2 regions of the Bradyrhizobium sp. 195 genome follow, and region 1 is predicted to be linked to the other one. Evidence: riboswitches for the same ligand, from Rfam matches in the RefSeq annotation. Region 1 holds a riboswitch; the other holds the start of a gene.
What was found. A riboswitch is a leader RNA that binds a small molecule or an ion and turns the genes downstream of it on or off. The one in region 1 is predicted to bind cobalamin.

Region 1 (12,145 bases):
ACGTCGCAATATGTGACCTGATCGGACGTCGCCGGCATGCTGTCGGCCGTCGGGTCGAGAATCGAGCTTGTCGCCGGCTGTATGCGACCGCCTCCGCCGACGCCGGCCGGCATTCCGAGGCGCTGGGAACTTTGGGAGCTCGCAAGGACATCGTAAGCCCCCAAAGCGCGTGCATCTTGTTCACAAACGCGTTGGCGAAACGCTCCGGACCATCATGGCTCAGCCCGCAACTCGCGTGCGGCGGCCACCATATTGATGAGCGCGGGACGCACCTCCTCCCATCTTCGAGTTTTCAGTCCGCAGTCGGGATTGATCCAGAGCTGCCGATCGGAAACTCGCTGCCGCGCCAACACAATCAGCTGCTTGATTTCCGCCGCTGCGGGAATGCGCGGTGAATGGATGTCATAGACGCCGGGCCCGATCTCATTGGGATATTTGTAGCTCTTGAAGGCCTCGAGCAATTCCATCTTAGAACGCGACGTCTCGATTGAAATGACGTCAGCATCCATTGCTGCGATCGCATCGATGATTTCGTTGAACTCGGAATAACACATGTGGGTATGGATCTGAGTTCCGTCGGCGACAGCGGAGGAGCAAACGCAGAAGCTGTCCACTGCCCAATCGAGATAGTTCCTCCACTGCGATTTGCGTAGCGGCAATCCCTCCCGCAACGCAGCCTCGTCGATCTGGATCATGGTCGCTCCAGCCGCCTCAAGATCGATGACCTCGTCTCGAATCGCAAGAGCGATCTGACGACATGTCTCGCTCCGCGAGATGTCGTCGCGGACAAACGACCAGTTCAGGATCGTCACCGGTCCGGTCAGCATAGCCTTGACGGGTTTCTTGGTCAGAGACTGCGCGTAGCGCCACCATTCAACGGTCATCGGCTTCGGCCGGGAAACATCTCCAAACAGGATAGGCGGACGAACGTACCGCGACCCATAAGACTGAACCCAGCCGTGCTTGGTGAAAGCGAATCCCAACAGCTGCTCGGCAAAGTATTGAACCATGTCATTGCGCTCGAACTCACCATGTACGAGCACGTCCAGGCCGATATCTTCCTGCCACTGCACGGTACGGGCTGTCTCCGCTTTCAGAAGCTGCTCGTACTGCGCGTCATTCAGCGCTCCCCGCGCATGGGCCGCACGCGCATTCCGGACGTCGACCGTTTGCGGGAAGGATCCGATGGTTGTCGTTGGAAACATCGGCAATGCGAACGCGACGCGCTGGACGTCGGCACGCTGGGTGAACGCACTGCGACGGCGACGCATGCTATCGTCGATCGCGGCCATTCGTCCGGCGACATTCGCATTGTGGGTCTCGGGCGATGTTTCGCGGGTCACGGCTGCGTCCTCCGAAAGCGCAAGTTCATCGGCCACCTCGGCAGCATGGCCAGCCAGCGCTTTGCCCAATATTGAAAGTTCCTTGATCTTCTGAACTGAGAACGCCAGCCATGTCTTCAGATTGGGATCGAGATCGGTCTCTAGCTCAATGTCGATCGGAACATGAAGCAGCGAGCAGGAAGGAGCAATCTGAACACGGTCCCTGCCCAGCTTTTTGACCATAGGGGCAAGTTGGTCGAGCAGCGCCGCAAGATTAGAGCGCCAGACGTTGCGACCATCAACGACGCCTAGCGAGACCACGAGATCTCTGCGGGCTGTGGCGACAATTGCGTCCAACTGGTCGGGTGCCCGAACCAGATCGACATGAAGCCCGGCAACGGGCAAGGCGAAGGCTGTTTCAAGATTGTCGCCGATAGCGCCGAAATAAGTGGCCAGCATGATTTTAAGGGCCGGCACAACCTTTGCGAAATGAGCATAGGCCCGGCGGACAGCCGCCCGCGACGCTTCGTCGACGTCCATCACTAGGCACGGCTCGTCGAACTGAACCCATTCAGCACCGCGCGAGGCTAGTTCGCGGAGAACATCGACATAGACTGGGAGGAGCCTATCAAGCAGCGACAGCGGATTGAATGCGGGATTTGCGCTTTTGCCGAGCTTCAGGAAAGTGACTGGTCCAACTAGGACGGGGCGCGTTTGGTAGCCGAGGCTTTTTGCCTCCTCATATTCCTCGATCGGCTTTCGAGAGGAATACTTAAAGATCTGATCCTGGTGAAATTCCGGCACCATGTAGTGGTAGTTGGTATCGAACCACTTCGTCATTTCCTGTGCGGCTACGCCAGCCCCACGCTGAGCGTGACCACCGTCCTGAGCGCCACGCGCCATGGTGAAGTAGGTCTTGAGCGACACAGGACCTTCGGTCCAGCCGTAGACGTCGGGAATGGCGCCGACCATTACGCTGGTATCGAGCACATGGTCGTAGAGCGAGAAGTCATTCGAAGGAATGACGGTCGCACCGCAGGATTTCTGCCGTGCCCAATTAGCGGCACGAAGTCCACTCCCCGCCTCGAGGAGCTCGGCTTCGCTGGAGTTTCCCGCCCAGTAGCTCTCGAGCGCGAATTTGAGTTCGCGTCGTGGGCCGATGCGTGACGTCCCCAGTGTGGCAACGGGAAGCGAAAGAATAGACATAGCTCAGACCCCATAATTGGGGCAAAGGCCATGGCGGACGCATGCAGCGAATATCGCGTGAGCGACAGCTGCTTGGCGCACACCGGGACACCCCGCCCGTGGACGATATATTGTCGAGGCAGGTCTCCTGGCTCGCGGGTCGTCGCTGCTGTCCGGCCTTCCCGAAGCCGCAGGGCTTCAGTGACTTCGTTGGACAGCGGCTCGCCGCTTACAGTTGCGGGGGCAGCGCCGGCATTGCACCGGTTTCCCTCTTAGCTCCGGATCAAACGAAATCCGGAGACCACGACGGCTGGCATTATGCGCACGAGGATCGATCGGTCAACCTACTAGCTGTCGCTGCGATATTGCCCAAGCGATTGCGAGCTGTACCAGGTAGGCTACAACGGTCTTACTCCCGGCCTGGTGAAAACACGTGGATCTGTGGAGACTCCGCTTGTGAATGCGTCCGCTCAACAACCTGTTCGCGTAGTCGGATGAGCTCCGCGAGCAGAACGAACGCGCCCGGCGCTTTCGACATCTGCGTGATCGCGACAAAGCCTGGACTTTTCCGTCAGCAGCTTCTCGAACTCGTCCGTGAGGAAGTTGCGATCATCCTCGGCCGGCATCCGTTTGATGACAGCGCCAGCTCCTTAGGAATTGCCAAGGCCGGATTGCTCCAGGATCGAACGAATGATCAGGTCGGACTGCCTGTGTTCGGCCTGCCCCCACGACGAGCCGCGAGCTCGATCGCCTCCGTGGCGTGGGTCAAGATGATCTCCTCGGTGAGCCCGGCACTCACGTGCTGAGCGACTTTGGCGCGCGCCTCGTTGTCTCCGTCGCCGCTTGGCGAATAGTGCAGCCTGGACGTTGGCTTGCGCGACACCGCAGGAACCGTTCCGGACCTCAGGATGCACGCTGACTTGCGAAACTGGAGTAAGCGGCGAGAGCGCGCGCGGCGGGATCGTGCTATGACTCTACGCTCCATGCACTCGTGCACGGTGACCACGGGCAAGCGGATGCCGAGCTTCTCGTACGTCTTCAGGATCTCCGGACCGATCTCGTCGCGCGAGGAGACCGTCTCTTCGGCTTCGGCCGTGACGTAGCTTTAGATATCCTGCAAGTCGATCTTGATATGACGCCCCTTCCACCTCCCCTTGGCTCGTCAGCCAGCGACGATAAGCCTCGACGCGGCGACTGGAGCATCGAGGCGGCCTTCTTTATTCGAGACAAATTTGACGGTGTCCTCTGACAGAGCCCTTCGAGGGCTTCTCGGAGTCGATCAGCGCCTTAAGGTCATAACGATGTTGATCGACCTCGATCGCCCCACGCGGTCGGCGGCCTCCTCAAGCTCGACATCTACTACTTCGTTCGCGAAATCGAGCGGTGAAGCCTTCTGGACGCGGGCTGCTTATGCTGTCTTAGACGGGACACAGGTGTCAGGCACCGGACAGACCACCGCGCATTGCGGCGTGTCGGAATGGCCCTCGCACTCCGTACACTTTTTGGCATCGACAACGTAAATGTCGCGCTTGAGGCTGATCGCCGCGTTGGGACACTCGAACTCACATGCCCCACAAACGGTGCATTGCGAAGCGACGATCTTGTAAGCCATGCCTTCCGACTCCTTAGGCGAGCGATGCCATTGGCGATCCCTTTCAAATGCCGTGCCAAACACAGACGCGGTCAATGATGGGCAATTTGCCCAATTGTGCTGTCCCGGGTCTGAGACCATGTTGCATCTGCGACAGCAACGGGCAACTTCAATTTCAAGCTATGCGAGCTCTCGGGCCCTACTCCAAGAGGCAGTCGCGACTCGGCCGCTGCGAGCTTCCGTTGGTTTGTCTGGCACGGCAGCGCGGGGCAAGCGACGCGCGACGATTCCCAAACCGGCGGCGCGACTAAAAGCCGCGAGCCGACGCACGTCTACGCGGACCTCGGCAAACCTCCGGTCACACGCCCTGACTGGAGGTTTTGTGCAAGCCTCGCTCACGGCTGCAACGTTAACTCCGCGGATTGACTCGCTGGAGGCGTGCCAAAACGGGTTGTGCTACAACAAGCTTCAGCGTCGCTTCGGAGGGAAATAAAGTTGCGCCGGGAGGAGCGATACTGGCTTTGCTAAGCGACCGATTTAATTGCCGCATGCCTGGTGCCGAGTAGGCATGGCGTGCGGGCGAGCGCTGATACGCTTTGCCTGGCCGTGCTCAGCCACTTCTCATGCAGCTATTTTGGACGAAGTGGAACAGGGCTGAAAGATGACTGTGCAAATTGCTTCAGCGGCATGGCCTTTCCGAACAGATGGCCCTGCGCAAGGTCGAAGCCGAGTTCGGTCACAGCGATCAGGTCGGCGTGGCTCTCCACACCTGCGGCGACGGTGCGCACACTGTACTCTTTGGCTAGATCGACGATATGGCGGCACACCGTTCGCTTCAGCGGCCCATTTCCGCAACCGGCGACGTACTGCCGGTCCACTTTTAATTTCATGAACGGGAATTTTTCCACCCCCATCAGCTGCGGCCAATTGGCGCCGACATTGTCGATTGCAAGGCCGATGTTGTGAAAGCGAACCTCACGCGCGACCTCGATCAGGAGATCTAGGTTCTGGATCGCTTCCTCGCTATCGATTTCAATCGTCAAGCCGCCGAAAGCGGGGTGCGACGGCATGCGCTGACAGAGATCGCGTACCGCTTGCGGGTCAATCAGGAATGCTGCCGGGAGATTGATGGAGAGATCGATCGAAGTTTGCTGCTCCAGAAGATACTGCCAATCCTTGATCGCGCGGTCGATCACGAACTGCGATAACTCCCTAAAATGCGGATCGTGAGCCTCCGGGATGAAATAGGCCGGTGGAACAACGCCCCAGGTCGGGTGCCGCATTCGCACAAGCGCCTCGGCGCCGCGGCGGCTGAGGGTACACGCGTCAAACTTCGGCTCATACCAGAGCTCAAGCCAGCCAGCGTGTAAGGCCTCTCCGACATGGACCGCGGGACGGGGCGCCGGCTCTCTGGGCAAGAGCATGGCGACCCGATCGCGCAGCGTTTCGGCTGCAAACGGCGTCCTCAGCGGCGGCAGCATAGCAAGTCCATATTCGCCCCCGACCTGCTGCACTGCCGTCATGATGATCGACTCGCGGGCGCCGAACGCCAGCACTCCGCCTGCAAATCCTTCGCGTACGAGTATCTCGAGCAATCGTCCAGGCTCGATGCGATCCGAGCCAATGCCGAGCAGGATCAGATCAGGGAAGTCCGTGCCGAGTACGTGCGGCAGCTCGTCAGCAGTCCCGCATTCGCTGATAACAAACCCCATATCCTCCAGCACATCCCGAAGAAAGGCGCGCAGATGCCGCTTGCCGACGGCCACGCACGCTCGCGGCCGCACCTTACGCTGTCCGAAGATTACAGGTTTCCCTCCGACCAGTTCGGCCTGCCCATGCTCCATTGCAACCACTCCCGTTCCGTGACGGTCCCTTAAACGAGGAGCGAAGGTCCAAAACAAGCTGTGCTTGCCATTATCTTTCGATTCTTCGAGGTAAGCTTAAGATAGTGCATTAGCGTGCAAAATCTTTGGCGATGTTGTTCAGACGATTTTGTCGGGCGCACGCGTATGATAGCTCTCCCGCCTCGCGCAACTTTGTACGAGTGACGCACACGAGTGTGGGGAATCTCACCTTCGGACGCGCCGAGCTGATGCGCCCTATGGCACGGCGATTACCATGCCGCAAGATCTACTGAATCGAGTCGCTCGTGAGTGATGATCGGAAATCACTCTTACGAAATGTTTGATCGGCATGGCCGGCCTGCCCACGCGCGAATGGCCGTCTCGTGGATTTCCTTTCCAATCGAAGGAAGTCCATCATGAGTTCGCAGCAGGTCAAGCCGCAGTCGATTCTTAGAACGGCAACAGCTTGCACTTACCTCACCTCTGTTGCTGATAGCGAGTGCGGACGTCCTATTCCCTATCGAGCTTGATAGTTGCTCTCAGTTGCGTTTTCTGTATCCTTCTGAAGCATGGATATCCTCAAGAGGGACTGGAGGGACTAACGTGACGGGTGTTCGTGTTGGCGCGGAAGCGCAAGGCCTGCCCCACGGGGGCACGGCTTTGCGCAAAGACGTGCCAGGAGATGAGAACGCGATCGCAGAAGCCGTCGGAAAGCTACTTTCTGAATTAGGTGGCCTCGGACCAGAGTTCAGCCTTGAAGGCGCGAAGCAGGCTGCTTTGCGCCTGATTCAGGATCCCGAAGAGGGCTTCATTTTTGTCATCGAGGAACAAGCCACCGGGCAGATTGTAGGGGTCGCTGCCACCTCGGCCGTACAGGCCGTGAGAGCAGCCGGAGCGTACGGTGTGCTTCAGGAGCTATGGATTTCTCGCGACTTCCGAAGCTCTGACCACGGTCGGCATCTGCTCGAGGCGGTACATTCGGAGGCGAAGCGCCGAGGCTGGCAGATGATCGAGGTTGCGTTGCCCCCGGATGGCTATCCAGCTTTACAACGGGTACGCCGTTTCTACGAGGAGAGGGGATATCGGGTTGGAGGATTGCGCGCGCGCAAGAGGCTATGACAGTACTGCGACCTCTGCTCCACACAGTTAAAAGCGCTCCTGGGCTTATCAGTAAAGACTTTCAAAGCAGCAAATCCTGCTGCTTGTTGGTTCTCAAAACGAACGCTCCAACGCGTGCGTCGCGGCCGAGGATGATCGAGAACCTCGACGCTGATGCGGTGCTTACTCCTACTGCGAGCGGATTACCTCTTCGACCTTCTTGGCGGGTATCAGCCATCAAATCGTTCTTCATGGTGCGAAGCGATACGATCGTCTTCTCAAGGCTCGTGGACCGCGAGCCGAAGCCTGCCCGCCTAAAAGGCGCGGAGCCAGGTCGGCGGCGACCCGTTGGGGGCGAAGCCCGACCCAGCCTTACAAACGATGGCCGAGTCGTTCTTTCGTGCTTCCCACACAATGCGACTTACTGACGCCAGTTTCGGATCACCGCACACAAATGCGATCCATTCGTCGCCAAGTACAATGCCTCGGCAACTGGCAAGCCAATCACCTACCGGGCTCCTTCCTGCATCTTGATTCGGTGGACCGTCGCGTAAAAGGATTCGGCACCACCTTGTCACTCCTGCTGGCGAACGTTCAAGGAAAGTGAGCGAGATCAGCCATCAACACTGATCCGGTAGAGGATTCCGTAATGAGCAATGTGCCGTTTGCCGACTCCAATACGAGGTTCGTGCAGGTCGCCCCAGCGCAGGACTTGATGCGGGCGATCGTTTCGCCGTTCGGCGCCATGACGAAGACGTGGCCGAGGGAGGCGTGCGCGACAAAGAGCCGCCCTTTTTGATCCATCGTCAGCCCGTCAGGACCGCTGATCCCGAAGAACAAGCTGAACCGTCCCACCTTCCCAACCCCACCGTCACGCATCAGCGGCACGCGCCAGATGCTGTTGTCGCGCGTCATTGCAACGAACAACACGGCCTCGTCGGGACTGAGCACCAGCCCGTTCGGGCTTGGCCCGTTCGAAATCAGGCAATCGAGCCGGCCGTCAAACACCAGGGCGACGAAATTCCGCCGGCATCGACGAGAACACGCGGGTCTCAACCAGCTGAGGCGGCTTGTCGATAGATCATGACGCGCCTCCCAGCGAGCGGCGCGGCTGGCCCTCATATTTGTAGCCAAACTGCTTGGGCATCGGTCCCTTGTTACGATCCTTGCGCCTGGTCTGTTCCCAGGCGTGGGCCAGGATTCCGACCGCGCGCGACAGGCAGAAGACGCCGCGCGCCAGCGGAGGCGCGAAGCCGAGCTCGCCATAAATGACCGCGGTCGCGCCATCAATGTTCATTGGGATGAGTTTGCCCTTGCGCTGCTGCATCACGCGCTCGATCGCGCGGGCGGCCTTGGCATAGTCGCCGCTGACACTGCCCTCAGCACCTGCGCCATCCACCAGCGCCAATAGCGGTGCCGCGCGCGGGTCGACCGGATGAAACCGGTGGCCGAAGCCGGGCAGGTATTTGCCGCGCCTTGCGGTGAAATGGTCGATTGCGGCGGCCGCGGCCTCGCCGATCTCTAGGCCATCGCGCCTCCGCAGCACATCTTCGTAGAGTTCGACCGCCTGCTCCCCTGCTCCGCCGTGCACATCATCGAGTGTATTGATCGCGGAGGCCATCGCACCGTTCAGGGGCAGCCCGCAGCTCACCGCCATCTGCGCAATTGCGATGGAGGGCGCGTGCGGACCGTGGTCAACGGACGCGACCAGCGCAGCTTGCAGCAGCCGCTCCTGCGCTGGCGTCGGCAGATCGCCGCGCAACATCAGCCAGATCATGGCGGGAAAGGAAATCCGGCCGATCAAATCTTCGATTGGATAACCCCGATAGGCGATGCGACCGGGCGCGATGTCGCAGATGGAGGTTCGCCACCAACGGGCCGCTTGCTGTCGCAATTCTTCTTCGCTCATTTCCGGTTCCGCCCCTTCTACCTGCCGATTGCCAACCGCCGCAAGCGGTCGAATATCATGATATTGGTCCGTCCGCGGCTACGCGGACGGGCAGGAAATCAGCCTCTCCTTGCTTTGGCGTCCCGACGGCCCGGCTTGAGACCAGTTGCTCGACCTCCGCATACGAATAGCCGAGCCGCTGCAGCCATCGCTCGGTGTCTGCTCCGAGCGTCGCAGGTGGTAAAGGCACCGAAAACTCCTCATCCAGCCGGAAGCCCGGCCGCGTGATTCGTAACGGCTGCGCACCGTCTTGTTCTGGGGCCAAAGTCTCGACGAATCCGCGCTCGAGGAGCTGTGGCTGCTGCAAAACTTGCGAGACCGTCAGCACGCAGCCTGCGGGGACTCCAGCCACATTCATTTGGGCCTCCCATTCGTCAGCGGGCTTGCAACTCAACGCCTTGTTCAACTCCGTGTTCAGCGCTGCGCGATTGACCTTGCGCATCTCGCGCCCAGCAAAGCGTGGATCCGTCTTCAGGTCCGGTCGGCCAATCAGGTCGCATAGGGCTTGGTACTGCTTCTGCTCGTTGGCGGAAATGTTCAGGGGGCCTGTTGCGGTGCGGAACGTGCCGGAGGGAGCCGCGGTGAAGTTCTCGTTGCCGATGGGTTGCGGCTCGACACCAGCGTTCAGGTGGTTGGAGACGACCCATCCCATTGCTGCAACGGTGGCTTCGAGCAGGGACACGTCAATGAACCGACCGCGGCCGCTATGCCGCTGGTCGACCAGAGCCGCGGCGATGGCAAAGGCAGCAGTCAGTCCCGCAATCGTATCCGAGATCGGAAAGCCCGTGCGCAGGGGAGCCGAGGCCGTATCGCCAGTGACGCTCATGGCACCAGACAGACCCTGAACGATCTGGTCATAGGCTGGACGGGCGGACCACGGCCCGCTCTGCCCAAAGCCGGAGATCGCGCAGTAGACGAGACGCGGGTTCTGCCTGCTGAGCACATCAAAGCCCAGGCTAAGCCGTTCCATCACCTTCGGCCGGAAGTTTTCGAGCACCACATCGGCTTCCTTGACGAGTCGCAAGAATACCTCGCGGCCCGATTCCGACTTCAAGTCCAGCGCCACGGATTGCTTGCCGGCGTTCACCGCGACAAAAGAGAGGCCCTGCAGGCGCTCTGCCCTTTGCGGATCGGCGCCGAGGCGCCGCGCGAGGTCGCCGCCGTTCGGATTTTCGACTTTGATGACCTCCGCGCCAAGACGCGCGAGATGATAACCGCAGAACGGACCGGCCAACACGTTCGACAGGTCCAGGACGCGGATGCCGGTGAGCGGCAGAGACATCTGAAGACGCCTTCCTTTAGGTGATCCGATGGTGAGGGCTGGCCGGCGGGCAGCTATTTCAGTTGTTGTGCGGCGCGTTCCGCGAAACGATTGGTGAAGGTTTTGTTCAGGTCGATCTTTGCGGCAGCAATTTTTGGATCAAAGTCGCTCAGGACAGCCAGCGGGACCTTGGCCGCCTCAATGTCCATCTGTCCGGTTGGCGAGAAGAGCGCTTTCGATGCGTTCATGATTTCGATATTCACCTCGCGATTGTCAGTCTTGTAACCAGGAGGAATCGTATCGACGAGCTGCTCCGTCGGCGTTACGTTGATCCAGCGGTGAGTTTTGAGCAAGGCGTTGACCAGGCGCTGGACCGTTTCGGGATTTTTGTCGATGAAAGACTGCTGAAGGTAGAGACACGCGGTCGGATAGGATCCGCCGAAGGCCTGCTTTGAGCCTTCGATCGTGCGCGCATCGAACAGCGCTGTCGCGCTCTTCTTGCGCGCGAGAAGCGTCGCGATGGGATCGAAATAGACCAGGGCATCGACGTTCATGGCCTCAAGCGCCACCATGCCCGGTGCACCGCTGCCGACGGCAATGATGTTGACATCGCGTGAACCCAATCCTGACTTCTTGATGTAGTAACGCGCCATAGTCTCCGTCGATGACCCCGGCGCCGTGATCCCGAGCCTGAGACCCTTCAGGTCGGCGCCGGTTCTGACCTTGTCGGCGAGGTCGCTGCGGACACCGAGCAGGACGCCGGGAATGTCATTCAGCAGGAACACGCAGGAAATTTGCTTACCCTGCGCCTGCATCTGAATGGTGTGATCGTAAAAGCCGATAGTCCCGTCGACGGAGCCGCCGATCAGGGCCTGCAGAGCCTTTGAGCCACCGGCCTGGAAGTTCTCGACGGTAACGTCAAGGCCTTCTTCCTTAAAGGAGCCAAGCTTCACTCCAAGTTCGACAGGCATATAGTTGAGGATCTGTGACCCCACGGCGATCTTCAATTTTGTTTTCTCGGGCTCGGTGGCATGCGCCAAAATGACCGAGAATGCGGCCAGCGCCACGACTGGCGTCAGTCTTATGGAAACGTGCATGCGAACCTCCATGATTGATGGGAGAGCGTACGATCAGCTTTCGTGCGCAGGCGCCGGCCGCCAGACCAGGAGCCGCTTTTCCGCGCAGTCGACAATGGCATCGAGGACAACGACGAAGGCGGAGAGAACGATAATTCCTGCGAACACTCCCGTCGCATCGAGGACGCCTTCGGCCTGCGCAATTAAGTGCCCCAATCCTGCGGACGAGCCGAGATATTCAGCGACCACGGCGCCCATCATGGCCATGCCGACGGACACCCGCAGGCTCGACAGAATCCAGGTCGTGGCGGACGGCAGGTAGACGTGCCGTAGCAGGGACGACTTCGATGCACGCAGCAGGCGGGCATTCGCCAGCACGACCGGATTGACCTCGCGGACGCCCTGGAACGTGTTAAAGAATGCGACGAATAGAACCAGCGTGACGCCGAGCGCAACCTTGGAGGTGAGGCCCAATCCGAACCAGATGACGAAAATGGGTCCAAGCAAGATCCGCGGGATTGCATTGAACATCTTGATAAAGGGCTGAACGACTTCGGCAGCGAACGGGCTTAAGCCCAGCCAGATACCAAGTGCTGTGCCGATCCCGATGCCAGCCAGGAACGACAGGACCGTCTCCAGCAATGTTATGCCAATATCGGTCCAAAAGTCCGCCGTCGACATCCACAGCCCGATCCTTGCGACAAGTGTCGACGGTGCCGGAAAGAAGAAGGGATCGATCAGTCCGGCCCACACGCCCAATTCCCAGATCAGGATCAGGCCAAGGACGATGGCGAACTGCGTGAGAGCGACCCTACCCCTG
Region 2 (12,145 bases), 2.3 Mb from region 1:
CTGATCCCGCGCAAGGGAACTGCGAAGTCCGACCTCGCCGATCTCCGGCGGACGATCTGCGCGGACGTGCTCACCAGCGACAAGACTGAAATCGCCGAGTTCGATCTCCCCGTGCGCGACGCCGGTGAAGCGGATTACCGCAAGGGTGTGGACGATTGGCACGATGCAGTCGCCGCGACCTGGTCGCAGACGATCGCAAAACATCTTGCAGGCAAGGGCAAGGTCGCGCTGCTGATCTGGGGCGATCCCTCGCTGTATGATTCCTCGCTGCGCATTGCGCGTCGGCTCAATCCCTTGCCGAAGATTGAAGTCGTGCCCGGTATCACCTCGATCCAGGCGCTGTGCGCGGCGCATGCACTGCCCCTCAATGATATCGGCGAGCCTTTTCTGGTCACGACGGGGCGGCGCTTGCGCGAAGGCGGCTGGCCGCAGGGCGTCGACACCGTGGTTGTGATGCTCGACGGCGACACGGCGTTCCAGTCGCTAGATTCAGCTGGGATTCAAATTTATTGGGGTGCTTATCTCGGCATGCCCGACCAGATCATCATGTCCGGCGAGTTGGCCGAGATCGGCCCGCGCATCGTCGCGGCGCGGCAGGAGGCGCGCGCGCGGCACGGCTGGATCATGGACAGCTACATCCTCAAGCGCGCGCGTTAAGCGAGGCAGCATGCTCCCCGAATGGGTCTACCAAAAGTGCCCCGAGATCTCCGCGATCCATCGCGAGGCGGCAATCGCGCGGCAGGCGCAGCTGACAAAGCCGACCGGTGCGCTCGGCCGGCTCGAGCAGCTTGCGATCGAGCTTGCCGGCCTGCAGGCGACCGAGCAACCGCGCGCCGCGCTTGTGCCGATCATCATCTTCGCCGGCGATCACGGCATCGTCGCGCAGGGTGTCTCGGCCTATCCGCAAGAAGTGACCATCGCGATGATGGCGAATTTTGCCTCCGGCGGCGCCGCCATCTCGGTGCTGGCGCGCGAGCTTGGCTCCAGCCTGGAGGTCGTCGATGCCGGCACGCTGGCAGATGAGACGATGGCGGGCGTCGTCACCGTCAAGCCGCGCAAGGGCACGCGCGATTTCAGCGTCGAGCCTGCGCTCCAACCTGCGGAGCTGGCGTTTGCCTTCGAGGCCGGCCAGCGCGCGGTTGCGCGTGCGGCGACCAATCAGCCCGATCTGCTGATCTTCGGCGAGATGGGGATCGGCAACACCACGACCTCGGCGGCGATCGCGGCGAGCCTGCTTGGCGTGAGTGCCGAGGAAATCGCCGGCAGCGGCACCGGGGTCGATGCGGCCGGCCGCGCACACAAGGCGCGCGTGATCGATGCCGCGATTGCGCTGCATGGCGTTGCGGGTGCGTCGCCCGAAGAAATTCTGTGCGCCGTCGGCGGGCTCGAGATCGCAGCGATCTCAGGCGCGATCATCGCGGCCGCGCAGCGCCGCATCCCCGTGCTGATCGACGGCTTCATCGTGTCGGTGGCAGCGCTCGCCGCAGCACGGCTGAACCCGTCGTGCCAGCCGTTCCAGCTAGCCTCGCATCAATCGGCGGAGCAGGGGCACCGGCTGGTGCTCCGCGCACTGAACGTGCAACCGCTGATCAGCCTCGACCTCAGGCTCGGCGAGGGATCGGGCGCGGCCATCGCGCTGCCGCTGGTGCGCCTCGCCTGCGCGCTCCACAACGGCATGGCAACATTCGCGCAAGCCAACGTGCCTGACAGACCTAGCTGATCCGCTGGTTGACGGACACGACGCGCCAGCCGGCCGCGAGGCGATCGATCCGAGTCAGCGACAGCGGATCGATCACGAAGCGCAAGGCTGCTTGCGGCGTGAGATCTAGCGCGATGCAGAGCGCGGCGCGGATGGTGCCGGAGTGCACGACGAGGGTGGTCGATCCGGCCCCGATCCGCGACAGACCCAGCCGGACGCGCGCGACCTGATCCGCAAAACTCTCGCCGGCCGGCGGCCGTCCGCCAGCCGGATCATTCCAGAACTGCGCATAGGCCTCGCCGCCGGTCGCCGCGAGCTCGTCGTGCCGATGGCCGGTCCAGTCGCCGAAATCCTGCTCGCGGAATTCACCGATCAACTCCGGTTCGAGCCCCAGCGCGCGCGCAGTCTCGACCGTGCGCCGCGACGGGCTGGCATAGCTGGCGGCGCTCCCAGGCAGCCGCTGCCGTAGCGCCTCCAGCTGCGCGCGATCGCCGAGATCGGCCGGCGCGTCGGCCGCGTGGATGGCGCCTGTTACGCCCGCGACGGGTGCGTGTCGTATCAGCCAGAGGAAGGTCTCGCCTTCCATGCTCGTCTCCAAGGAAGTTGGTCGTTGTGGCCATAACGCCGCAACTCGCACATTGACTCTGTCCTGATGGTAATCCTAGATGCTCGCGACGGTTTCCCCGAGAGGGGATGAAAAGGGAATGCGGTGCGGGGACGTTGTCCCCAATGCCGTGGCTGCCCCCGCAACTGTGAGCGGCGAATCTTGCGTCACGAGCCACTGGGTATCTCGGTCCCGGGAAGGCGATGCAAGGTACTGACCCGCGAGCCAGGAGACCTGCCGTCAGCCGTGGTCACACGCGAAGATGTCGGTCGGGGAGTACAGGCATTCGGCTTCATCGGACGGCTGCAGGGCCAAAAGGTGAGACCTCGTTCGCTGTGACGTGCCACTGACGTCATACCGAGGTCCAAAGCCGTGTCTTCCATCCGTATTGTACGACCGCGAAAATTCCTGCTCGCCTCCGCTGCGCTCACATCCTTTGCCGCTTTTGATCTGCCCGCTGCGCTGGCGCAGCCGGCGCGCGAACCGCTGCCGCCCGTCGAGGTATCGCCGGCCCAGTCGCGCAAGCAGGCCAAACCGGCGGGCCGGGACGCGCAAAGCCCGCGCCGCGCGGCCGCACGCAGGCCGGCGACTGCATCCGCGGCGCCCAAGCCCGCCATGCCGGCTGCGACGGTACAAACGCCGCTCAACACCAATGCCGTGGCCGAAAGCGCCTCGCGGCTCGGCCTGACGGTGCGGGAGATACCCGCAACGGTCGAGGTGATCTCCGCCGAGACCATGCGCGAGCAGGGCTATCGCACCGTGTCCGAGACGGCGCAGGGCGCGGTCGGCGTCACCTCCGGCGACAACCCGGCCGAGCCCGCGGCGTTCTCGATGCGCGGCTTTACCAACAGCCAGATCAACATCCTCTACAACGGCATCAAGATCGGTCCGCAGAACATGACCTCGCGGATCACCGACACGGCCAATCTGGAAGCTGTTGAATTCTTGAAAGGCCCGGCCTCGCTGATCTCGGGCGAGGGCGCCGCCGGCGGTGCGATCAATTTCGTCACCAAGGCGCCGCACACCGGGCCTGTGCGCAACGAGGCGGACTTTTCCTGGGACTCCCTGAACTCGTTCCGCGCGCATTACGGCTCGGGCGGCAGCACCAATGTGCAGGGCCTGGACTACCGCTTCGACATCAGCCGCTCCTCGCTCAACGGCTTTGCCGATGACACCAACACCAAGACGCTGGACGTGTCGGGCCAGCTCAACTACCGCATCTCCGACAGCCTCAAGACCTGGGGCGCGGTCGAGTATCGCGAAGACCGCTCGAAGGCCTATTGGGGCGCGCCGCTGGTGCCGATTGCCTTCAGCGGCTCGCATGCGACGACGGGGATCGTTTCCGGAAACTATATCTCGAACTACAACAAAACAAATCTCGGCGCGGTCACCATCGACGACCGCACCTTCAACACCAACTACAACGTCCTCGACAACCGCAACGTCGCACAGGAGGTGTGGCTGCGCGGCGGCTTCGAGCTGAAGCTCGCGCCCGACCTGACCTTGAAGAGCCAAGCCTATGGCTATGGGGCGGAACGGAGCTGGTTCAACAATGAGGTCGAGGCGTTCAACTCCGGGACGAACCTTGTCGATCGCGAGCGCTTTTATGTCGCGCACAGCCAGCGCCTCGTCGGCAACATCACCGATCTGACCTGGGACGCGAACATCGCAGGCTTCGACAACCGCCTGGTCACGACGTTGTCGTCGAGCTATCTCGATTTCGTCAGGCCGGGCGCGGCAAACTTTCCGTTCGATAACGTCTCGCTCGTCGATCCCAACCGTGGCTTCTACGGCACGCTCACGACCAAGCAGCAGACCGCGCGCATCGACAACGAGGCGCTGTCGTTCGAGGACCGGCTGAAGCTGACGCGGACGTTTGCGCTGGTCGGCGGCCTGCGCGTCGAGCATATCGGGCTCGATCGCAACTCGACTGACGCCGCCGGTATCGTGAACGCTGGCTTCCCGTACACGAAGGACTGGGCGCCCGTAACGGGGCGCATCGGCTACACTTGGGAGGCCGTGCCCGGCCTGACCTTCTTCAGCCAGTACGCCACCGGCGCCGATGTCTCCGCCAACAATATCTTCCTGCTCGGACCCACGCAGCCGCTGGATCTCACCACCGCGCGCACCTACGAGACCGGCGTCAAGCACCTGTTCTGGGACAACAGGGCGGAGTGGTCGTTCTCGGCCTACGATATCCTGCGCAAGAACGTCTATGCCGCCGCAGGCGGGCAGGCGCTCAACATCGCCGGGCGGCAGGAATCCAAGGGCGTCGAGCTTGCGGCGGCCATCCGTCCGATCGATCCGCTGCGGCTGTGGGGCAATATCGCCTATGTCGATGCGCGCTATGACGACTTCAATTTCGTCGGCGGCTCGTTCTCCGGCAACACGCCGCCGAACGTGCCGCGCATCGTCGCCAATGCCGGCGCGTCCTGGCGCTTCTTCACGCCCTGGCCGGTCGAGCTGGGCATCACCGGCCGCCATGTCGGCGACCGCTACAACACCGACGCCAACACGGTGACGATGAAGGCCTATACCGTGGCAGACGTCTACGCCTTCGTCGACATCCCCAAGGCGGTGTTCAACGCCGTCGACCAGGCCCGCCTGACCTTCCGCGTCCGCAACATCACCGACAAGCGCTACGCGATCTGGGGCGATCCGTTCTATCCCGACCAGATCCTGCTCGGCGCGCCGCGCACCTATGAGCTCTCGGCCGCGTTCAAATGGTAGGGCACTGAACGCATGATGAGCGCGATCATCCTGCTGCACCGCTGGCTCGGGATCGCGTTCTGCCTGCTGTTCGCGATGTGGTTCGCGACGGGAATCGTGATGCACTTCGTTCCGTTTCCGTCGCTGACGGAAGCGGAGCGGTTTGCCGGCCTCGCGCCGGTGGAACGCGCGCAGGTTCGCATGGCAGTCCGCGATGCGGTCGCCGCCAGCGCAATCAAGGATGCCGTGCGCGTTCGGCTGATCCAGCGAAGTGACGGGCCGGTCTATGTCGTCTCCGGCCCGTCGCATCTGCGCGCGGTCCGCGCTCTCGATGGACAGGACGCCCGGGTGACGTCTTCCGATGTCGCGCTCGCCATCGCGCGGGATCACGCCCGCAGCCGCGGGCTCGACGCCCCACGCGTAACGATGCTCGCGCAGGCGGATTACGATCAGTGGACGGTGCCAAACGGCTTTGATCGCCACCGGCCACTGTTTCGCGTGGCCCTCGGCGATGCCGCCGGGACGGAGGTCTATGTCTCCTCGCTCACTGGCGAGATCGTCCTGGATACGACGCGAAGCGAGCGGGGCTGGAATCTCGTCGGCAGCGTGCTGCACTGGATCTATCCGACGGTGCTGAGGAGCAATTGGGCGCTGTGGGATGGGGTGGTCTGGACATTGTCGCTGCTGGCATCGATTGCGGCGATGCTTGGCGCTCTGCTCGGGATCCTGCAGATCAAGGTGCGCGGACGCCGTATGTCCTCACCTTACCGCGGGTGGCACGCATTGCATCACATCCTCGGCCTTGCGGCGACAATGTTCGTGCTGACCTGGATATTCAGCGGCTGGCTCTCCATGGATCATGGCCGGCTGTTCTCGCGCGGGCAGCTGACCTCGGCGGAAGCGGGCGTGGTGTATGCCGCGCCGGATTGGGCGGCTGCCTCGCCGCTCGACCGGCAGCCGATATCGTCGTCGGCCCGGGAGATTGAATGGTTCGCCTTCAACGGCAATGTCTATCGACGCGACCGGATCGCTCTCGGCAGCCAGACTCTGGTCAAGGCCGCGGAGACGCCCAATGAGGGATACGCCGGCTTCCTCGGCGCGCGCGACATCCAGGAATTGGCGACGCGCCTCGCCTCGGGCTGCGCTGCACCGTCCGTTGTTGCCGAGAGCGACGACTATCCCGCTCGATCCGCCGTCCAAGGCGCGCCGGTCTACCGATCGCGCTGCGGCGACCTCTGGTTCGACATCGACGGCGCCGACGGCAATTTGCTGCAACGGCTGGATGCCTCGCGGCGCGCCTATCGTTGGGTGTACGGCGCGCTGCACACACTCGATTTCCCGATCCTCATGGCGCGCCCGCGTCTGCGCGATGCCCTGATCGTCGGACTCTGTGCGCTAGGGTTCGCGTTCTCCATGACCGGCGTCGTCATCGGCTGGCGGCGCTTGCGGCGCTCCCTGACAGCCTGACCCCGGGCGATCCAGCCACGGTCACAACGTGCGGCGGGTCTTTGAGGCTTGGCCGGTTCAAATGGCGGTGAGATCCTGCTGGCGAAGGCCCGGTTAGTGGCATACCATTTGCAAGCCAATGGGCTCTGGTTTCACCTGCCCTTGGCCAACGATGGCCGGCATCACGGCATTACTGGGAGGACTTCATGGATCGCAGGACCGTATTGAAGGGACTGGCGGGCGCGGGCGGTCTGGCATTGACCGGCGTCTCGGCCCCGGCCATCGCGCAAGGCGCATCGGCCCGCACCCTGCGCTTCGTGCCGCAGGCTAATCTTGCCAATTTCGATCCGATCTGGGGCACGCAATATGTCGTGCGCAATGCCGCCGCGCTGGTCTGGGATACGCTCTACGGGATCGACGCGCAGTTGCAGCCGCAGCGGCAAATGGTCGAGTCCGAGGAGACCTCCGACGACGGCAAGATCTGGACGTTCAAGCTGCGCCCGGGCCTCAAATTCCACGACGGCGAGCCGGTGCTGGCCAAGGACGTCGTTGCGAGCCTGGCGCGCTGGGCCGCGCGCGATCCGATGGGGCTGATGATCATCGCGATCCAGCAGGAATTGACCGCCGTCGACGACCGCACCTTCAAATGGGTCTTGAAGCAGCCCTTTCCGAAGATGCTCTATGCGCTCGCCAAGAACAACGCGCCGTGCTCCTTCATCATGCCCGAGCGTATCGCCAAGACCGATCCGTTCAAGCAGATCACCGAATATGTCGGCTCGGGTCCGATGAAGTTCGCCAAGAGCGAATGGGTCCCCGGCGCCAAGTCGGTGTTCGAGAAGTTCACCGATTACGTGCCGCGGCAGGAGAAGGCGTCGTGGCTGGCCGGCGGCAAGCAGATCATGGTCGATCGTGTCGAATGGATCGTGATGCCGGACCCCGCCACTGCCGCTGCCGCGTTGCAGAACGGCGAGGTCGATTGGTGGGAGAACCCGATCGCCGATCTCGTGCCCGTGCTGAAGAAGAACAGGAACATCAGCGTCGATATCGGCGATCCCCTCGGCAATATCGGCTCGTTCCGCATGAACCATCTGTTCGCGCCGTTCAACGACGTGCGGGCGCGGCGCGCGGTGCTGATGGCGCTCAGCCAGGAAGACTATATGCGCGCGATCGTCGGCGACGACAACGCATTGTGGAAGTCATTGCCCGGCTTCTTCACCCCGGACACACCTGTCTACAACGAGATGGGCGGCGAGATCCTGAAGGGCAAGCGCGACTTCGATGCCGCCAAGAAGCTGCTGGCGGAGAGCGGCTATTCCGGCCAGCCCGTGACGTGCCTGGTCGCGCAGGATCAGCCGATCACGAAGGCGCAAGGCGACGTCACCGCGGACCTCCTGAAGAGGCTCGGCATGAATGTCGACTTCGTCGCCACCGATTGGGGCACGGTCGGCTCCCGGCGCGCCGCAAAGACGCCGCCGGGCCAGGGCGGCTGGAACATGTTCCACAGCTGGCATGCCGGCGCCGATTGCATCACGCCCGCCGCCTACACGGCCATCCGCGCCAATGGCGAGAAGGCCTGGTTCGGTTGGCCCAACAGCCCGAACACCGAGAAGGAGATCACATCCTGGTTCGACGCCAAGAATCTCGAGGAAGAGAAGGCGGCGATCGGGCGGGTCAACAAGGCGGCGATCGAGGATGTCGTCTACGCGCCGACCGGTTTCTTCCTGACCTACACGGCATGGCGCAAGAACGTTTCGGGCATCACCAAGGGTCCGCTGCCGTTCTTCTGGGGCGTGTCGAAGTCTGCATGATCGCGCGCTGAGGCCAGATGCTCTCTTATATCCTCCGTCGCATCGTCGCGACCTTGCCGGTGATGGCGATCGTCGCGCTGTTCGTGTTCAGCCTGCTCTACATCGCGCCGGGTGATCCCGCCGTGGTGATCGCGGGCGACCAGGCAAGCCCGGAGGATGTGGAGCGCATCCGCCAGAGCCTCGGCCTCGACCGGCCCTTCCTGATCCAGTTCGGCAGCTGGGTCTGGCGCATCCTGCACGGCGACCTCGGCACCTCGATCTTCACCAACCTGCCGGTGTCGGCGATGATCGGACAGCGGCTTGGACCGACGCTGTCGCTGATGATCGTCACGTTGCTGCTGACGATCGTGGTGGCGGTGCCGCTCGGCGTGGTGGCGGCGTGGAAGGCCGGCAGCCTGATCGACCGGATCATCATGGGCTTTGCCGTGTTCGGTTTCTCGCTGCCCGTCTTCGTGGTCGGCTACATGCTCGCCTACATCTTCGCGCTCGAACTGGAATGGTTGCCGGTGCAGGGCTATACGCCGCTCACGCAAGGCTTCTGGCCGTGGCTGGAGAATTTGATCCTGCCGTCAATCGCGCTCGGTTGCGTCTATATCGCGCTGGTCGCGCGCATCACCCGCGCCGCCATGCTCGAGGTCTTGCAGCAGGACTATATCCGCACCGCGCGGGCAAAGGGTTTGGGGCAGGGCGGCATCCTGTTCATTCACGCGCTGAAGAACGCGGCGGTGCCGATCGTGACTGTGATCGGGATCGGCATCGCGCTCCTGATCGGCGGCGCCGTGGTCACCGAAAGCGTGTTCGCGATCCCCGGTCTGGGCCGGCTCACGATCGATGCGATCCTGCGCCGCGACTACCCCGTCATCCTGGGCATCGTGCTGCTGTTCAGCTTCGTCTACGTCCTCGTCAATCTGATGATCGACGTCATTTATACGCTCGTTGACCCGAGGATCCGCTATTGACCGATACCACCGTCAATCCGCAATCGCTCCCGGCCGGCCTCGTCCTGGCGCCGCAACTGCCCGAAATCTTGCGGCCGGTCACGATCCGGCGCGGCTTCATCGGGCTGTTGCGCGGTCATCCCACCGTTGCGATCGGTGGGGCGCTGCTGCTGACGCTGGTCCTGATCGCGATCTTCGCGCCCTATCTCGGCACGGTCGATCCGACCGCGCTCGCGCCTGCAAAACGCACCCGCGCACCGTCGGCCGATTTCTGGTTCGGCACCGACGTGCTCGGCCGCGACATCTATTCGCGCGTGCTGTTTGGCGCGCGGGTCTCGCTCACGGTCGGCCTGTCAGTAGCGATCTTCGCATCCGCTGCCGGCCTTGCCATCGGCATGGTCTCCGGCTTCATCCGCTGGGCCGACGGCATCCTGATGCGCTTCATGGACGGTTTGATGTCGATCCCGCCGATCCTGCTGGCGATCGCGCTGATGGCCTTGACTCGCGGCAGCGTCGGCAACGTCATTCTGGCCATCACTGTTGCCGAGATCCCGCGTGTCTCGCGCCTCGTCCGCAGCGTGGTGCTGTCGCTGCGCGAGCAGCCCTATGTGGACGCGGCCGTGGCCTGCGGCACGCGCACGCCCATGATCATCCTTCGCCACATCCTGCCCAACACGGTGGCGCCGATGCTGGTGCAGGCGACTTATATCTGCGCCAGCGCCATGATCACCGAGGCGATCCTGTCCTTCATCGGCGCGGGCACGCCCCCGACCATTCCGTCCTGGGGCAACATCATGGCCGAGGGCCGCGCGCTGTGGCAGGTCAAGCCCTACATCGTGTTCTTCCCGGCGGCCTTCCTCTCCGTCACGGTGCTCGCCGTGAACCTGCTCGGCGACGGCCTTCGCGATGCGCTCGATCCGCGCATGGCCAAGAGCCTCTGATGAATCGAGGCTGATCGCGATGGCGCTGCTCGAAGTCGAAAACCTCCAGACCCATTTCCGCACCCCCGGCGGCATCAACCGCGCGGTCGACGGCGTGTCCTTCCATGTCAACGAGGGCGAGACGCTCGCCATCGTCGGCGAATCCGGCTGCGGCAAATCGGTGACCTCGATGTCGCTGATGCGGTTGATCCCGGAGCCGCCGGGCAGAATCGCCGGCACCATCCGCTTTGCGGGAAGGGACCTGCTGCAACTCTCCGACCGCGAAATGCGCGCGATCCGAGGCAACGACATCTCGATGATCTTCCAGGAGCCGATGACGAGCCTCAATCCGGTGCTCACCGTCGGCCGTCAGATCCGCGAGACCTTGATGATCCATCAGGGCCTCGACAAGGCAGCCGCCGAAGCGCACGCGGTCGAGATGCTGACGCTGGTCGGCATTCCCGAGCCGAAGCGCCGCGTGCGCGAATATCCGCACCAGCTCTCCGGCGGCATGCGCCAGCGCGTCATGATCGCCATTGCGCTCGCCTGCAATCCCAAGCTTCTCATTGCGGACGAGCCGACCACCGCGCTGGACGTGACGATCCAGGCGCAGATCCTGAAGCTGATGCTGGATCTGAAGCGCCGGGTCGGCGCGGCCATCATCCTGATCACCCACGATCTCGGCGTCGTCGCGGAGATCGCCGAGCGCGTCATGGTGATGTATGCCGGCCGCAAGGTGGAGGAAGCCCCTGTGGCCGAGCTGTTCCGTTCGCCGCGTCATCCCTATACGCAAGGCCTGCTGGGCGCCGTACCGAAGCTCGGTTCCTCGCTCGCGGGCACCGCGACGCGGCTCGCCGAGATACCGGGGCAGGTGCCTGATCTGCGCAAGCCGATCGCCGGCTGCGTCTTCGCCGGGCGATGCGCGCTTGCGACCGATCTCTGCCGGCAATATGCGCCGGGGCTCGAAGAGAAGGGACCCCGTCACATCGCCGCCTGCCACTACGCGGCCAAGGGGGCCGTCGCGGCATGAGTAGTCCCCCGCTGCTCCAGGTCAACGACCTCAAGAAGCATTTTCCGGTCAAGACCGGCCTGTTCGGCCGCACGTCCGAATTCGTCTATGCCGTCGACGGCGTCTCCTTCGAGATCGCGCGCGGCGAGACGCTGTCGCTGGTCGGCGAATCCGGTTGCGGCAAGTCGACGGTCGGCCGCGCCATTCTGCGGCTGTTCGACATCACCGCGGGCCAGGTGATCCTCGACGGCCAGCGGATCGACGACGCCCATCCGAGCACGATGCGTCAGATGCGCCGGCGCGTGCAGGTGGTGTTCCAGGACCCGTTCTCGAGCCTCAATCCGCGCATGCGCGTGCGCGACATCCTGGCCGAGCCGATCCGCAATTTCGGCCTCGCCAAATCAGCAGAAGATATCGAGGTGCGGGTCACGTCGCTGATAGACACCGTCCGCCTGCCGCGCGAGGCGCTGAACCGCAGGCCGCACGAATTCTCCGGCGGCCAGCGCCAGCGCATCGGCATTGCGCGGGCGCTTGCGGCCGAGCCCGAACTGATCGTCTGCGACGAGGCGGTTTCGGCGCTCGACGTCTCGGTCAAGGCACAGATCGTCAATCTGCTGCAGGACCTCCAGCGCGAGTTCGGCCTCGCGCTGCTGTTCATCAGTCATGATCTCGCGATCGTCGAGCACATGACCCACCGCGTCGCGGTGATGTATCTCGGCAAGATCGTCGAGGTCGCCCCGCGCCGCGAGATCTTTGCCGCACCAAGGCATCCCTACACCAGGGCGCTGCTCTCCGCGGTGCCGCTGCCCGAGCCCGGCGCCCAGCGCAATCCCATCATCCTCAAGGGCGACGTGCCGAGCCCGATCAATCCGCCGAAGGGCTGCCGCTTCCACACCCGCTGTCCGCTTGTCTTCGACCGCTGCCGGGTCGAAGAACCGGTGCTGCGCGCGGCTGGAGCCGAGCAATGGGTGGCCTGTCACCTCGAAGACGGCGCAGCACCGCCGAGCAACTG

Region 2: another riboswitch for cobalamin. It lies ahead of IVB26_RS15590 (TonB-dependent receptor); the one in region 1 lies ahead of metE (5-methyltetrahydropteroyltriglutamate--homocysteine S-methyltransferase).

What each region holds. Positions count from the first base shown of each region.
Region 1 is NZ_CP082161.1:1,116,918-1,129,062, reverse strand. It holds gene metE (5-methyltetrahydropteroyltriglutamate--homocysteine S-methyltransferase) at 213-2,528, opposite strand; cobalamin riboswitch at 2,629-2,828, opposite strand; gene IVB26_RS05260 (hypothetical protein) at 3,050-3,313, shown strand; gene IVB26_RS42985 (hypothetical protein) at 3,476-3,610, shown strand; gene IVB26_RS05255 (4Fe-4S binding protein) at 3,916-4,119, opposite strand; gene IVB26_RS05250 (EAL domain-containing response regulator) at 4,728-5,942, opposite strand; gene IVB26_RS05245 (GNAT family N-acetyltransferase) at 6,546-7,061, shown strand; partial or broken gene IVB26_RS05240 (SMP-30/gluconolactonase/LRE family protein) at 7,635-8,039, opposite strand; gene IVB26_RS05235 (citryl-CoA lyase) at 8,122-8,949, opposite strand; gene IVB26_RS05230 (CaiB/BaiF CoA transferase family protein) at 9,005-10,270, opposite strand; gene IVB26_RS05225 (ABC transporter substrate-binding protein) at 10,324-11,346, opposite strand; gene IVB26_RS05220 (ABC transporter permease) at 11,380-12,145, opposite strand, start outside; gene IVB26_RS05215 (ABC transporter ATP-binding protein) at 12,137-12,145, opposite strand, start outside.
Region 2 is NZ_CP082161.1:3,398,477-3,410,621, forward strand. It holds gene cobF (precorrin-6A synthase (deacetylating)) at 1-657, shown strand, start outside; gene cobT (nicotinate-nucleotide--dimethylbenzimidazole phosphoribosyltransferase) at 668-1,720, shown strand; gene IVB26_RS15585 (histidine phosphatase family protein) at 1,713-2,285, opposite strand; cobalamin riboswitch at 2,358-2,559, shown strand; gene IVB26_RS15590 (TonB-dependent receptor) at 2,676-5,033, shown strand; gene IVB26_RS15595 (PepSY domain-containing protein) at 5,046-6,479, shown strand; gene IVB26_RS15600 (ABC transporter substrate-binding protein) at 6,665-8,266, shown strand; gene IVB26_RS15605 (ABC transporter permease) at 8,284-9,225, shown strand; gene IVB26_RS15610 (ABC transporter permease) at 9,222-10,145, shown strand; gene IVB26_RS15615 (ABC transporter ATP-binding protein) at 10,165-11,154, shown strand; gene IVB26_RS15620 (ABC transporter ATP-binding protein) at 11,151-12,145, shown strand, end outside.